DNA from 2 places in the Methylotuvimicrobium alcaliphilum 20Z genome. Region 1 is predicted to be linked to the other one. Evidence: riboswitches for the same ligand, from Rfam matches in the RefSeq annotation. Region 1 holds a riboswitch; the other holds the start of a gene.

What was found. Region 1 has a riboswitch for cobalamin ahead of MEALZ_RS04580 (TonB-dependent receptor domain-containing protein). Riboswitches for the same ligand answer to the same signal wherever they lie in the genome.
Region 2: it holds a riboswitch for cobalamin, as region 1 does, so the genes downstream of both, MEALZ_RS21705 (CbtB domain-containing protein) here and MEALZ_RS04580 (TonB-dependent receptor domain-containing protein) in region 1, are expected to answer to the same signal.

The regions. Positions count from the first base shown of each region.
Region 1 covers NC_016112.1:1,057,705-1,066,103, reverse strand. Annotated here, with positions in the region: gene cobS (adenosylcobinamide-GDP ribazoletransferase) at 1-79, shown strand, start outside; gene cobC (alpha-ribazole phosphatase) at 64-627, shown strand; gene MEALZ_RS04590 (cobyric acid synthase) at 624-2,027, shown strand; gene MEALZ_RS04585 (bifunctional adenosylcobinamide kinase/adenosylcobinamide-phosphate guanylyltransferase) at 2,024-2,521, shown strand; cobalamin riboswitch at 2,742-2,970, shown strand; gene MEALZ_RS04580 (TonB-dependent receptor domain-containing protein) at 3,078-4,919, shown strand; gene MEALZ_RS04575 (hypothetical protein) at 4,947-5,537, shown strand; gene MEALZ_RS04570 (RMD1 family protein) at 5,928-6,722, opposite strand; gene rimI (ribosomal protein S18-alanine N-acetyltransferase) at 6,752-7,888, opposite strand; gene MEALZ_RS04560 (M14 family metallopeptidase) at 7,892-8,399, opposite strand, start outside.
Region 2 covers NC_016112.1:1,720,117-1,728,006, forward strand. Annotated here, with positions in the region: gene MEALZ_RS07405 (precorrin-8X methylmutase) at 1-153, opposite strand, end outside; gene MEALZ_RS07410 (sirohydrochlorin chelatase) at 163-990, opposite strand; gene cobM (precorrin-4 C(11)-methyltransferase) at 1,000-1,794, opposite strand; gene MEALZ_RS07420 (cobyrinate a,c-diamide synthase) at 1,791-3,092, opposite strand; gene MEALZ_RS07425 (CbtA family protein) at 3,095-3,742, opposite strand; gene MEALZ_RS21705 (CbtB domain-containing protein) at 3,745-3,921, opposite strand; cobalamin riboswitch at 4,171-4,300, opposite strand; gene MEALZ_RS07430 (condensation domain-containing protein) at 4,735-7,890, shown strand, end outside.

The DNA.
Region 1 (8,399 bases):
AGACTGCTTGGGGGCCGGCCAGCAAGTCGCCGAAGTCGTTTTTTATCTTTTCCTAAACGCTCTATGGACATTTATTTGATTCGCCATACCCAAACCGCAGCCGCTAAAGGCTTATGTTACGGGCGGTCTGACATTCCCCTGGCGGACAGCTTTGCCCGGGAGATGGAAGCCCTACGGCAAAAATTGCCTGAACTAGCCGAAGACTGCCGGTTTTATAGCAGCGCACTCAGCCGTTGCAAACGTTTGGCTGATTCCCTATCCGATGAGGTCGTCACCGACGAACGGATTTTGGAGCTGGATTTCGGCGATTGGGAAGGCGTGTTTTTCGATGAAATCGACGCAAAAGCCCTAAACCATTGGACACAAAATTTCGTCGACGTCCCGCCGCCGAACGGCGAAAGTTTTACCGATTTATGCCGCCGTGCCGGCAGTTTTTGGCAAGAGCTCATCAAGACCGAGCTTTCGCAAGCCGTCGTCGTGACTCATGCCGGCGTGATTCGCGCCCTTCTGACCCATATCTTGAAGCTGTCGCCCGCTGCCGCCTTTCAATTCCGCGTCGATCATGGCTCTTTGCATAAATTTCAATATAGCCATCAATACACCTATATTCACTATCTCAATCTATGAAACCTTTAGCAATCTTCGGCACCAGCTCGGACGCCGGCAAAACCACGATAGCGATGGCCTTGTGCCGGATTTTTGCAGACCAGGGACTCAGCGTTGCGCCGTTTAAGGCGCAAAACGTCTCGAATAATTCGGCGGTGACCCCGGACGGCCGCGAAATCTCCCGCGCGCAATGCCTGCAAGCCGAGGCCGCGCGGGTCGAACCGAATCATTTGTTCAATCCGGTGCTGCTGAAATCGCACGGCAACGGTTCGGTGCAAGTGATCGTCAACGGCTTGGTTGATCGAAATCAATCGATTGCGGACTATTACGATTCGATAGGCGACCTTAAATTACAGGTTGAACAAGCCTTTACGACGCTCCGGCAGTCTCATGACTTGGTCATCGCCGAAGGCGCCGGCTCTCCGGTCGAACTCAATCTACTGCATAAAGACTTATCGAACAGTTTTGTCGCCAATACCTTCGGCACCAAAAACATTCTGGTCGCCGACATCGAACGGGGCGGCGTCTTCGCGTCGATTTACGGCACGCTGGAATTGATGCATCCTGTCATGCGCAAAAATTTGATCGGCGTCGTTATCAATAAATTCCGGGGCGATCGGCGTTTTTTCGATGAAGGCGAAACCATCATCAAAGAGCGCTTCGGCGTGCCGGTGCTCGGCGTATTGCCGTTCGAGCCGCTCAATATCGACATGGAAGATTCGCAATCGCTCAATAATTACCGGCAACGCCTGAACGGCGTCAAGATTCGTATTGCCGCGATCGCCTACCCCGGCTTGAGCAATTATAACGATCTGGACGTATTGATGGCGGATGAAGAGCTGCATGTCGAATTGATTCAAGCCTACCGCCCCTTGAGCGGTTTCGACATGGTGCTGTTGCCGGGCAGTAAAACCGTGCTGCGCGATTTGAGATGGCTGAAGCAACAAGGCTTGTTCGACGAAATCGAGCGTTTCGACAAAGCGGTGTTCGGTATTTGCGGCGGTTACCAGATGCTGTGCCGAACGTTGCACGACCCTGACGCTATCGAACACGACCGGCCCGGCAGCGAATCCGGATTCGGTTTTATCGATGACGAGGTGTTTTACCGGCTACCCAAGATCGTCCGGCGCGGCAGCTATGACCTGTTCGACTATCCGGGTTTGAGCGGCTATGAAATTCATTGCGGGCGCATGACTCAATTCCCGCTTTTTTATCGGCAAGGCGCGGTCGCCGGCACGCATGTACACGGCATTTTCGACAACGACGTATTTCGAACCGCTTATTTCAAAGCCCTGACCCCCGATTATCGGGGTTATGCCTACGCCGTCTACCGAGATGCTCAAATTCAGGGTTTCGCCGACCGGGTCGCGGCCAATTTGGATTTATCGTTAATCCTACAAGCATTACAGGAACAGGCATGAAGACCTTATTCATCGGCGGCGTCAAAAGCGGTAAATCGCGTTTGGCGGAAGACTATGTTTTACAGCGATGCGGGAATGAAAAACCCTATTATCTGGCGACGACCGAATTTTTCGACGACGAAATGAAGACCCGAGTGGCCGTTCACCAACAGCGCCGGCAGGATTCGTTCGTCACGATCGAGGAACCGGTCAAGCTGCTCGCCGCACTACAAGGCTTAGACCGTCCGGTATTGGTCGAGTGCGTGTCGATGTGGCTGAACAACGCCTTGTATCATCAAATTCCCGAATCCGACATTCTGCAGGAATTAGACGCCGTGTTGCAGCTTCCCGTCGAATTGGTCTTGATTCATAACGAGGTAGGCCTCGGCGTCATTCCCGACAATCGCTTAGCCCGGCAATTCATCGATTTATCGGGCAAGGCCGCGCAATTGATGGGGCGGCATTGCGAGCGAGTCTTTTTTTGCAGCGCCGGGTTGAAATTGCAGATGAAATAAGGGCCTGGCTAGGAATAACTTCCCTAAATGGTTCCGCATGCCTCGCTCGGGGCGGGTTATGTAACCCGGCCCAAACGTTTTGATTTGCTTCGGCCACAGTCGAAACGGTTAGGGACGGAGTTGCAAACTCCGTCCCGCCCAAGTCCGCCCCAAAAATGCTTTTTTCGATTGAATCCTCTCTATTTTTCTTCCACTTGCATTCAGCCGGTAAATCCCTATAATGCCCTCCTTGCTTTCAGGTGCCCCGCCCTAGAATCGACCTGTCGATTCTAGGGCGGGGTTAAACGGGAAGCCGGTCAGGTCATCAAGCCAAAGCCGGCGCTGCCCCCGCAACGGTAGATAAGTAAAGAATCATCAATTTGCCACTGTGTGCAATGACATGGGAAGGCGATGATTCAGGCCTATGGCCACTTATAAGCCCGGAGACCGGCCCGATAGCGATTCGACACAGCGGAGGGCTGTTAACGAAACGGTCGAGCCATACTCTGCCTTTTCGCCGCGCGCCCTTGCGTTGTAATACTACAACCTTTCATGCGCGGGCGGCGCAGAGGACATCATGCGAACATTCTTTTTAAGCCCACTGTTATTCACCGGCTTCCATCTTCCGGCCTTGGCCGACTCGGCCCCGGACGAAACACCGTTACATTTACCCGAGATGTTGATCACGGCAACTCGGTCCGACAGCCCCAAAGAACATCTGGCAACCGCCAGCACCGTCTATACTCGCGAAGACATCGAACGACTTCAGGTCAACACCTTGCCGGAATTGCTCCGAGGTTCGACCGGACTCGATATCACACAACAAGGCGGATACGGAAAAAACTCCAGCGTCTTCATACGCGGCACCAATTCCGGCCATGTCTTGGTCTTGGTCGACGGCATCCGCTTCGGTTCTGTCACCTCCGGTACTTCGCCGTTCGAACTGCTGCCGATCGATCAAATCGAACGCGTCGAGATCATTCGCGGTCCGCAATCCAGTCTTTGGGGCGCCGAAGCCTTGGGCGGCGTCATTCAAATTTTTACCCGCAAAGGCGCACAAAAAGAAAAACCGACGATCACGATCGATGCCGGCGGCGGCTCGTTTAATACCGCGAAGGCTTCGGGCACGATCAGCGGGCGTTATCAAAATAGTTGGTATACCCTCGGCGCGTCGCATTTCAATTCGCAAGGCTTCGACGCACGGCAACCGACTACCGGTTTTTTCGGGGTGGATGAGCCCGATAAAGACGGTTTCTATAATACCGGCCTCAATGCACGCTTGGGCCATCGCTTCGATAACAATGCCGAGATGGAAGCCACCTACATGCGCTCGGAAGGTCGCAACGACTTCGACGGCACGCCGAATAGAATGGAATTCGTCAATCAGGTCATCGGCCTGAGCGGCGCCATCGATGTCATCGACAATTGGCGCTCGACCTTACGGTTAGGGCAAAGCCGAGACGACGCCGACAATTTCAGTCCGGACGGCACGTTTTTCAGCCGTTTCGACAGCACGCGCTGGAATGCCAGTTGGTTGAATGCGATCCAATTGTCGGACGATCATCAATTGACACTCGGGGCCGATTACCGTTTGGATGAAGCGGATAGCACCACCGACTATACCGAGCTATCGCGTTACGATGTCGGCGTGTTCGGCGAATGGCACGGACGATTCTTCGATAACCATCATCTCAACGGTTCGATTCGTTGGGATGAAAACGAAGCCTTCGGCGATTTCGTCACCGGCAGCATCGGCTGGCGTTCCAATTGGGATTACGGCATCAGTACATTCGCGAATTTCGGCAACGGCTTCAAGGCCCCATCCTTCAACCAACTCTATTGGCCCGGTTTCGGCAACCCCAACTTAATGGCCGAGGAGTCGAAATCGGTCGAGGTCGGACTCGCGGGTAATCATGACTGGCTACAGTGGGAGATTCGCGCTTATCATACCGACCTAGATAACCTAATCGTCTATGTCTTTGATCCGGCAACGTTTAACTTATCCGCCGAAAACATCGGTAAAGCTCAAATCAACGGGATCGAAGCCGAAATCGGCACACAAATTTTCGGTTGGAACGCCAAACTGGGCATGAATTTGCTCCGCCCGGTCGACCGGGAAACGAATAATCGTCTGCCACGCCGCACCGATAGAATGTTATCATTCGATCTATCGAGATCGTTCGGTCCCGTCGACGTCGGTGCTTTCCTATTAGCCGAGGGCTATCGCTACGACGATGCCGCTAATACGACCAAAGTCAGCGGTTATGCGACCGTCGATTTACGCTCGGCCTATCACATCAATAAAAACTGGACCATTAGCGCTCAATTGAATAATCTGCTGGATAAACAATACCAATTGGTCGATACCTACAACACGGCCGATCGCAACTTTTTCGTTTCGATTCGCTACAACATCTAAAAACTTAACCTTATCGGAGAAATGACGATGAATATCGCACAACGTTTACCTGTCCAAAACCTACCTATTCAGCCTGGCGCGATCGCACTGATGCTGTTGATGGCGGCAACGCGCTCGAGCCATATCGGCACGCCTTTTCAACTCCCCGACGCCTCTTTGGCGGTATTTTTTCTGGCCGGGCTTTGGTTCGGCGGCAACCGGTTTTTTGCCGTTTTATTGGCCGAAGCGGCATTGATCGATTTTGTCGTGATTCAATTCTTCGGCGTCAGCAGTTTTTGCGTTTCGCCGGCCTATGCCTTTTTGATTCCGACTTATGCCGCAGTCTGGTTCGGCGGCAAAATGTGCGCCCAATTCAAAGAGTCGAACCCTTCGGTGTTATTAAAACAATTCGCAATCCTACTCGCGGCAACGACGCTTGCGTTTCTGATTTCCGAATTCAGCTTCTATTTGTTGTCGGGCCGTCACGATGCATTGGACTGGTCTGAAAAACTGAGCAAAATGGCGAATTTCTACCCGGCTTATATCAAATCGACGTTAATCTATGCGACCGCGATTTTCGGCGTAGTTGCATTGCTGAAATCCTTGCCGATTTTCAGTGAAGATCATAAAGGGGCTTGACTCTATACCCTTTGCTAGCCGAATTTCGGCCTGGGGATCGCTCCCACATAATCCTAAATTCGGCAGTTTAACCATGAAGTTCATGAAGTCTTTTAAGGGCTTGCGGGATCCCCATGATGGGTTTCCGCTTCGCTCCTACCCATCCTACTGCGCAGTCCATTCCGCATGCCCCCCTCTTGCGTAGGATGGGTAGAGGCGGAAGCCAAAACCCATCGTTTCAACCCCGCCACCGCGGACCTCTCGCCGGACGGGGTTTATAAATTACGGCCGCAATATTTTCCTACCGTTTGCATTTTCCGCTTCGCTCCTACCTACCCTACTGCGCTCGCGAACCAACTACCGCGAAGTATATGTCATTCGGACAGCCGTTTAGAGCCTCTTGCCGACGCATCAAAAAACCCTATCTATCAAAGACATCACGATCTCGACCGCGATCAAATAAATAATGATCCACTCGAGAAACGACGAATGCTGATGTTTTTGTTCGTCGGCCAGCATTTCCAACAATTCGTGTATCGTTTCGAGTTTTTTCGACAATACTTCGGTGCGCGGCTGAATTTCGAGATAATTGGCCGCCATCGAATAAATGCTCTGGTACTCCGGATGCTCCCAGAAAAACTCGGGCGTATCGAGCAGATCGTAATTCAAAATAATATCGCTCTTGGTCAGAAACAATTGCCCCCGGATCATCGCGGTGGCTTTTCTGCCGAGTTGTATCTTCCCTTCCCTGGCCAAGGATTCGGGCAAATGACTGGTTTCGCGGATCGTATTGATCGCATGGCTTTCGAATGCGGCCAGTTTGATCGACTGAGCCATTGCATGGGACACTGCCAGGAGCACCATCTGATCGGCGTCGATCAATTCGATATGATCGCTTTGTATCCGGTATTTTTCGGAGTTCGTTTCGTAGCTGAAATTGTCTTCCTGCGGCTCGGCATCGGGCTTGATCGCGAAGTCTAGTAACAAATCATGAAGATTGCGCCGCTCGTCCAAACTCACGTTCCAATGCACGGCGACGCCGTAAGCGAATACGATCGAGCAGCCGCTTTTATAGTCGACGACCAAGGCATTTCTAAACGCCTTGACGCGTCCCGACATTAACATTTTCTCGCGCAATGCCGGAAAATCGAAGGATTGCGCAAGGCAAACCGTTAAGCAGTGTCTAATCGGACGATCGCTGGTCATAACTTTCCTCTAGTCCTCTAGTCCTCTAGTCATTCGCGCCGCGCGATGATTACGACGGCTCTGAGCTGGCTGCGCCCGAAGCGGGACATCGCCAAAAATTCGGCTTTCGGCACCGGCACATAAAAATTATCCGCTTCGCTGGCATGCTGCTCGGTATCGACATCGGGATCGTGCAGATAAATAAAGTGCGGATCGTGCGCGGTCACGACTACCCAATGCGGCGCTTTGTTGCGATTGATCCGGTAAGTGCTGATCAAAATCAACGGAATATGACCGGCATCCAGATGCCCGGTCAATGCTTCGAGCGTGATTTTATCGAAATGCATGCGCACGTCGGTTTGCTTGAGCTGGCGCAGAAAATCCTCTTGCACTAGACTGATGACTTCGCGTTTTTCCGGATTGCGCACGCTGTCGATAAACAACACGTCTTGTTGACTCAAATACACATCGACAGCGAACCCTCGCCGCCAAGCCGCCAGCGCCAAACCGTGAGGTCCGCATCCGCCGTGCCCGGAGGTCATAAAAATCGTCGTCGATTCGCGCCAAATTTGCAATTCATGCGCCTGCGACAATTCGATGTCCGGCTTGAGTCCGGCCATCGCCATCAACAGCCCCGAAGGGCCGCAACTGAAGTCGGTCGTTTGCCGATAGAACGGCACGGTCAGGCGGGTTTCCGGATGCGGATAGATAATTCGTTTCTCGAAGCACAGCGCCTCGCTGTGATCTTCATAATAATCTTCTTTAGTATCGAATTGCCGATAACCTTGTTTTCGGTACAACGCGATCGCTTGTTGATTATCGGGACGAACTTCAAGCCTCAAATATACGCAGTCGCGCTCTCGAGCGCGTGCTTCCGAGTGATTAAGCAGGCCCACGCCAATACCGAGTCCGCGGTATTCGGGTAACACCGCGAACGAATAAAGCCGTGCCAGCGATGCGCCTCTGCGGTACAACAACAGCGCATATCCTGCCGCTTTATCTTCGATTTCGGCAAGGATGATATCGGCATTGGCTCTTTCCAGCATCCAGTGAAAATTGCGCGAGGTTAATTTATCCTGCGTAAAACAAGCATTTTCAATCGCTAATAATTGCCGAACGTCATTTTTGACCGCGCTACGAAACACGATTTTCGGTGTTTCTTCGGCGTTCGCAGAATCAGTCATCATCCGTCAATCCATATCCGCCAATCCATCAAGCGCCTGCGTTAACACTTGCTCACTACGAAACAGCACCATTTCCTGCCAGTCTCTCTTATCCGGATAAAAATAATCCCGAATTTGTTGCCGTATCGGATGACTGAGCTGCCTTGTTTCCGGATCTCTGTGCCAAAAATAATTTTCTTTACGCAATACCTGAAACAGCGTATCGAGCGAATAGGTGCCGAATTCTAACGTGATATAACAGCCGCGATCGCCCAGAACCTTGTGCCAGGCATAATCGAGCAAGCCCAGCTTAGGCACCGAAGTCGATGTCCCTAGCGCCGGCTCGGTGACGCTGTCGCCGAACCAGCGTTTCGCCAATGTCGCAGCCGTGGAGCCAGGCGGATGATCCGAAATAACTTCACCATAACCATAGGGTCCGAGCCCGGAATGGATATCGACCACCGCGACTCGTTGCCGATTCGCCAAGTCGAATTCGCGCATCACGGTTTCGACCACTTGTCTCGACCAAGTGGCA
Region 2 (7,890 bases), 660 kb from region 1:
GTCGGCGGTCGCGTGTATCATGCGCCGCACGACTTGCCATTGCGCACCGGTATAGTGATGAGCACCGGCTTCGCGGTCGACGATCGCAAACGAATCGTGCTCGATTTGCTGTCCGGCTTGGGTCAGTTGTTCGGTCTTGATGTTTTGGGTCATGGCTTTGCTTCAATGGTGATGATGGTGCTGATGCGCGGCCTGTTCGCGGTATTGGCAGCCGTCGCATTCGAGCATTTTCGGCGAATTCGGGTCGGCGGCATCCTCGACGCGTCGGTCGAGTAGTTCGAATACGCCCGGGTCGAAGCCGAAATAATTACCGCAAGCGATCGCGATTTGCGGATACTGTGTTTGCAATCGCTGTACTTGTCGTGCAATGCGTTCGATCAAGAGCCCGGTAAACAAATAGTAGGGCAGGATCGCGATTTGCGTCATGCCGAGACGCGCTTGACGCTGCACCGCAGTTTCCAGGCGCGGGTGAGTGATGCCGGTAAAGGCGATGTCGACCAATTCGTGTTCGGTGGCCTCGAACAGCCAGCGCGCCAGTTTCGCCAGTTCTCCGTTGGCGACCCGGTCCGACGAACCGCGTCCCAAGATAATGACGCCGGTCGTTTTTGGGTCGGGCATCGCCAGGGTTTTCAGCATGGCGTTTAATTGTTTTTTCAAGATTTCCAGCAGCGTCTCGTTACTGCCTAGATGCGGCGCATAAACGAATTCGACCTTCGGGTTCAGGGCTCGGGCTTCTTCGATGTGTTCGGGAATTTCCATCTTGACATGGCCGGCGGCGCTAATGATCAGCGGCACGACGATGACCTTGTCGGAGTTTTGCGCCGCGCGGCGCAGGCCTTCGGGCAAGAGCACATCGGCCAGTTCGATATAGCATAATTCGATGCGCCATTCGGGGTGTCGGGCCTGCCATTGGCGTTGAAATTCGAGGATTTCGTCATTGCCTGCCTGGTTGCGCGAACCGTGGCCGACTAACAGTATCGTGGTTGTCATGCGTGTTCCTTAAGAATCTGATTGCTCGGCGCGGCGAAAACGATGCGTGAAGCCGGCGTCGTAAAGTTTGGATTTTTTTAAGTCCGGCCAATGGCGCGCGCCCAACGTGGGGCTGACGACGATCATCGCCTGACTGTTGATTTTGGCGGCGCGGCAGCGTTCGCGGATGTCGGCGAGCGTGCCGCGAATGATGTGTTGCTCGCCCGGCCAACTGGCCTTGTGCACGACCAGGACGGGCGATTCGTCGGTCCAGCCGGCGGCTTTCAGTTCGCGTTCGATGGTTGGCAGCAAGGTGATCGATAAAAACAAGCACAGCGTCGAATGATGGCCGGCCAATTCCCGAAGCGATTCGCCTTCCGGCATCGGCGTGCGGCCTTCGACACGGGTCAGGATCACGGTTTGCGTGACTTCCGGCAAGGTCAGGCTTTCCACCGCGCAGGCCATCGCGGCCATTGCCGACGACACTCCCGGCACCACCTCGACGGCAACGCCGGCCTTATCCAGGGGTTGAACCATTTCGATCAGGGCGCCATAGAGGCCCGGATCGCCGGTTTGTAGGCGGATCACGGTCTTGCCGGGTTGCGCTTGGGCGATCAACCAATCGGTGATCTGCTCCAGCGTCATGTCCTTGGAATCCTTGATCGCGCAATGCGCCGGCGCCCATTGCGTCGCGGCTTGTTGTACCAGGGAACCGGCGAACAGAATGGCGTCGGCCTTGGCAATCAAATCGCGGCCCTTGACAGTGATCAAATCCGGATCGCCGGGGCCGGCGCCGACAAACCAGACTTTTGCTAATCCGGTCATTGAAAAAATCCTGCGGCTTGTTGCGGGTTGAACGGAAAATAAGTATGCAGATAAGAGGCTTGCAACGATCCTACGCGGAAAAACTGTTCGCCTTGGCTGCGGTTGCGTTGCGGAATCGATACGGTCGAGGCTTCCTTATCGGTTTCCAGAAGCGAATGATGAAAACTATGGCCGCGTATTTCTCCGTGCTCCAGCTGCAAACTGTGCATGCCCAGATTGACCAGCCGGTTCTGCATTGTCGCGCGACCCGGCAACAGGCCCGTCATCGCGGCCGATTGTCCCTGTTTGTCGGTCAGCGTTTCCAAGAGGTATAAAAAACCGCCGCATTCGGCATAAATCGGTTTACCGGCGCGGTGATGATCATGCAAGGCCTGTTTCATCGCGCGATTATCGGCGAGGGCCATTAGATGCAGTTCCGGATATCCGCCCGGAAGATAAAGGCTATCGACCTCCGGCAATTCGGTGTCGGTCAACGGCGAGAAGAAACACAGCTCGGCGCCCATGGCCTGCAAGCAATCGAGGTTGGCTTGGTAGATGAACGAAAAGGCCGAATCGCGGGCGATGCCGATGCGCTTGCCGGCAAGAAGGCGCGGCGTCGGCGTCGTTGCAACCGGAGCAAAGGCAACCGGTTCGGGCAAGCGGCATGGCGCGGATTCGGTCAATAATTTGGCGGCTCGAGCCAGTCTTCGGTCCAAATCGCCGATCTCGTCCGCTTGCAGTAAACCCAAATGCCGCGACGGCAAAGCGATATCCGCGTCTTTAGATAGGGCCGCCAGCAGGGGCATGTCTTCGGGCAGCGCTTCTTGCAGTAATCCGGCATGGCCTGGACTGCCGACCTTGTTGGCGATAACGCCGGAAAACCTTAGGTGCGGCCGGTAATGAGCCAAACCGTAGGCGACGGCGGCAAAGGTTTGCGCCATGCCTTGCGCGTCGATCACGGCGGCGACCGGTACCGACAACGCCTGTGCCAGATCGGCGCTGCTACTGTCGCCGTCGTAGAGGCCCATTACGCCTTCGATCAGGATGACATCGGCCTCGGCGGCGGCGCGATAGAGCAAGTCTCGGCAATGCGCCTCGCCCATCATCCACAAATCCAGCTGATAGACCGGCCGTCCCGAGGCATGAGCCAGAATCTGCGGATCGATGAAATCCGGGCCGGTTTTGAATACGCTGACCTTGCGGTTTTGACTTCGGTAATAGGCTGCCAGCGCGGCGGTAATGGTCGTCTTGCCTTGGCCGGAAGCGGGCGCGCTGATCAGCATGGCCGGACAATGGCGGACGGATGGGCTAGTGTTCATAATCAGAGTTTGAGTTTGGTCATGCTGAATCCGGCTAAAGCGCCGAGGCTCAGCCAGAATAGGGCATTGCTAAAGGCGGACATCACTACGAAGCGTTGTTGTAAGGCTTCGGGCGCCAAGGCTTGCGCTATTTCCGGATGCGGGGCCCCGATCAAATGCGGGGCAGCCGCTAACATGCTGCCGGCGATTTGTAGGCCATGGTTTTTGCTCAATAAGAGTCCGTATAAACCGGCCGCGGTCGATGCCGCGGTGAACAGCCACCAGGCTTGCCGGCTGAGCAAAGCGGCGCTGTCGGTTCCGGGCAATTCCGGCGGTAGGCCCAATGAAGGCGCGGCGAAAAAAACCAAATACCCGGCCGAGCCCCACAATAAGCCGCGCCAATAGCCGCCTGTGCCGTGCCAATACATCGCCGCACTCAAGAGCAAGGCAAAGCCGAAGCCGCTCAGTCCGTTAAACAGTATCGTGAAGGCGAAGCGTTGCCAGCCGTTTTCCGGTTGCCATTCATGTTCGGAGCCGGTTGCGGGCGCTTCGAATTGTTCCGCGGCTAAAATCAGAGGTTGCGTCAGATAATACTGTAAGACGCTGAGCAGCAGGCCGGACAGGATTCCGGCCGCCAATGCGGCGATCACCAGTTTACGAAAATCGGCCACGCTTAATGACAGGGAAATGCGGCGCTATGGCGTCCGTCGTGTGCGGCATTATGAATGTAGTTGTTGGCGTCCTGCATGAAGCCGAGGCCTAGAATCACGGTCAAGCCCAATACGATGGCGCTCAAGCCCGGGAGAAATTTAGCGGAGTAAACGACGGAAGAGCCGGCGAGTGTTTTCATGGTGATTGTCCTTCCCAAGTCTGATTGACGGAAAAACGGAGGGGAAGACAAACCAAAAAAGATTTGACAGATCGCCCGCCGCAATACTGTTCTGCAAGGCGATTTCCGGCGAAAAACATACCCAACTAACTGGTCTTTTTGTCCATCTACTGCAAACCGGAAAGGGTTACATAGCGCAACTATGCGCCCCTTTCCGGTTTTTGTAGCTGAACAAAAATCCTGCGTTATTTGGGTATGTTTATTCTTGTCAATCGCCTAAGTTTTAGGGCCTGTCTCCGGGCTCGTGAAAAATCACCTACCGTTGCGGGGGCAGCGCCGGCCTTTAACCGGCTTCCAGTTTCACCCGCGCAGTGCGGGAACCGTAAAACAAGCTGGGGATTATAGGTTACCCATCAAAACCGTGCAAATGGAATGTAAGTATTCAGTCACCTCTTTGAAAAAGAGGGGCTAGGGGAGATTTTATAAATAAATCCCCCTCAATCCCACTTTTCAAAGGGGGAGGCCAACAATAAGCCTGGATTGCGGTAATTTGCCTACGGGGTCTGAATACTTACAATGGAATGTGTCATTCTGCTAACCCGAACCGGTCGAGAGCTAAAGGCAAAAGTTTTGTTACGTAGAACATCTATGAGGAAAATATTCCGCTGAATCGTCTTCAATATAATTCGACTTAAGTTGATTAAATGCGAATTTCTTGGTGAGTTGCCGTGTTTATCCAACTCGGCGCTCATCGGCAACCAATCACCCCGAACAAACAAAAACGCCGCTGTAGCTGAAAGAGTTGTAAGCACGACTGCACAAGATTCGATCGGTATGGATTTGAAGATCGCCAGTGTGTTGCCGAGACAACCGGGTAACGCCAATCGATACGCGCGGCTTATACATGTTATCAGCTTCTATGAGTACGGAGGGTATGTGTTAAACGATCGACCTAATTTTGACAGTTCCGTTATCGATGCCCCATTACTCGACGGGGCAATATCCTTAACCGACATATTACAACGCCGCGCGGTATGCCATCCGCACCGAACCGCATATACATTCCTGGATTTCGGCGGCCCAACCCCTCGTTCACTAACCTACGGCGAACTCAATCAAGAAGCTAGGCAATTGGCTTTTCAATTACATCGAATGGAACTACGAGGCGAGCGAGCGGTATTGCTCTATCCGCCCGGGCTGGACTATATCGTAGCGTTTTATGCGTGCTTGTATTCCGGCACTATTGCCGTTCCAGCCTATCCGCCCAGCAACAATCGGCATATGCCCAGGTTGCAGGCCATCATTGACGACAGCAAGGCGAAAATCATTCTGACTACCGGTCAAGTGGCGAATAGCATTCGCCAATTTGCCGGCGCCACGGAAAATTTGTTAGATAGGCGCTGGGTTCAAACCGATACCCTCGAAACTCACGATACCGGCTTATGGCAAGCTTCGGTATTGCAAGAAAAGGATCTAGCCTTTCTGCAATATACCTCGGGCTCGACCGGAAACGCCAAGGGTGTCATGATCAGCCACGGCAACTTGATGGCCAATCAGCAATTGATCCAACGCCGATTCGGCCACGACGAACGGTCGACGGTAGTCGGTTGGTTACCGCTTTATCATGATATGGGACTGATCGGCAATGTCATGCAGCCTCTGTATTGCGGGGCCAGCGCCGTTTTGATGTCTCCGATGGCATTTTTGGAAAAACCGTTACGCTGGCTGCAGGCGATTAGCGATTACCGGGCGCACACCAGCGGCGGTCCTAACTTTGCCTACGATTTATGCACTCAAAAAATTAGCCGCGATGAACTGGAGGCTATTGACCTCGGTAGTTGGCAATTGGCATTTAACGGTGCAGAGCCGGTCAATCCTAAAACGTTGGAGCGATTCAGCCGGACCTTCGCAGACTGCGGATTTCAACGCTGCGCGTTCTATCCCTGTTACGGTCTGGCAGAAGCCACGTTATTGGCAACGGGAGGTACGAAACAATCTCCGCTGACAATAGCTGCGTTCGATCGAGCCGCCTTGGAAGACCGGACCGCTCGGCCGGTTGCAGACAATCATCCGAATGCCAAACAATTCGTCGGTTGCGGAGCTGCCGATAGCCATGCCGGACAAGACTTACGTATTGTCGATCCCGATAACAATGAAATCTATGCGGATGGCAGAATCGGAGAGATTTGGCTTAGCGGCCCGAGTATCGCCCAAGGTTATTGGAAAAATCCGGAAACCAGCCAAAAGACCTTTGTGAACGATACCGGCGGCAAACGCTGGTTACGTACCGGCGATTTAGGCTTTATCAACGATGGAGAATTATTCGTTTCCGGTCGGCTAAAAGACTTGATCATCGTCCGCGGCCGTAATTATTACCCGCACGACCTGGAATATGCCGTCGAATCGGCTACCGATGCGCTGAACCCGGCATCCACGGTCGCGTTTGCCCTTGCGGAAGACGAAGCCGAAAAAGTGATCGTGTTGGCCGAATTGAAGCGCAACCGGATCAGGCAAGGCGATTATCAACACGAATTCGCCGCCATTCGCGCCCGCTTGACAGAAGAATGCGGTATTCAGGCCGAACGTATCGTATTGCTCAAGCCCGGCGCCATATTAAAAACCAGTAGCGGCAAACTGCGCCGCAGTGCGTGCAGGGACCTTTATGTGCAACAGGGTTTTGCATGCATCGCCGTCGACGCGCTGCAAGCAGCCAACGACACGACACCGCCGCCGGTGAATGTGGATAAAGGCACTCACGAGAGGCGCTTATTACGCCAGGCCTTGTTGTCGATGAATTGCACTCATGCCATCGATCTGTTGGCTGGACACCTTGCAATCAAAGCGGCCGAGTTATCCGGCGCGGCCGAAGACACTATCGAACCGAATCATACCCTGACCGGCCTGGGTTTGGATTCGCTAAAAGCCGTGGAAATGAAATATTTCATCGACGAATTATTAGCGGTGGACATGCCGATTACCGGCTTACTCGGCAACGCCACCCTGTTTGACAGTGCGCTAACGGCATTGAATTTGGCCAAGACTGTCGGCCAAGAGACACCGTCTCTTATCGATAAAGACGGCCAGGGTTCGAATACCGCCATGTCATACAACCAACAGGCGTTGTGGACACGGGCAAAAATAGAAAGTGACGAAGCAACGCTGTATCACATGCCGATCGCATTGCAAATACGGGGGGAATTGGATTACCCAGCGCTGGATCGCGCGCTGGCCGAATTGCACCGGCGTCATTCGCAATTATGCAGAGGCTTTGATCTAGGTGCCGATAATCGTCCTATTAGCTTCCCGCTGGAACGATTGGAATCGTCGCCGGTACGCACTGTTTGTAGCGATTATGTTCAGCAAATGAAGGCGCTAGACGTTCTTATCAACAAACCGTTCGATCTGCAACACGGGCCGCTGCTGCGATGCGGAATTTTCAGTTGCAGCGATGACGATCATATCCTGGCTTTTTGCGCCCATCACCTGATCGTCGATTTTCGGTCCTCACGGGTACTACTCGCCGAATTGCAGGCTTTATATGCGGGATACCTTAACGGCATCCCCGCCAACTTACCGCTGTCGCAAGCCGACTATGCCGAATTCGTGTCCTGGCAACGGGACTACCTGAATAGCGAAGCCGCCGAACAAGACCTTGATTATTGGCGCCGGCAACTGGCAGGCGAATTGCCCAGGCTGGAGCTGCCAGGTTATTTCGTCACCGAACCGACGCAAGCAAGTTCTGCCGGCATGGAAAGACTGTCGATAGCAGCTGACACGCTCATTCGGCTGAAAAACTTGGCGGCTGAACAACACGTTACCTTATATACGTTGTTATTGACCGTATTCAAAATACTGTTGTATCGATACAGCTCTCAAAACGATCTAATTGTAGGGTCGCCAACGTTTGGCCGCCCATTAAGTCGATTTGCCGATCTGGTGGGTTACTTCGTAAATCCCGTTGCGTTGCGGAGCAAGCCGGGCGGCGGCTTA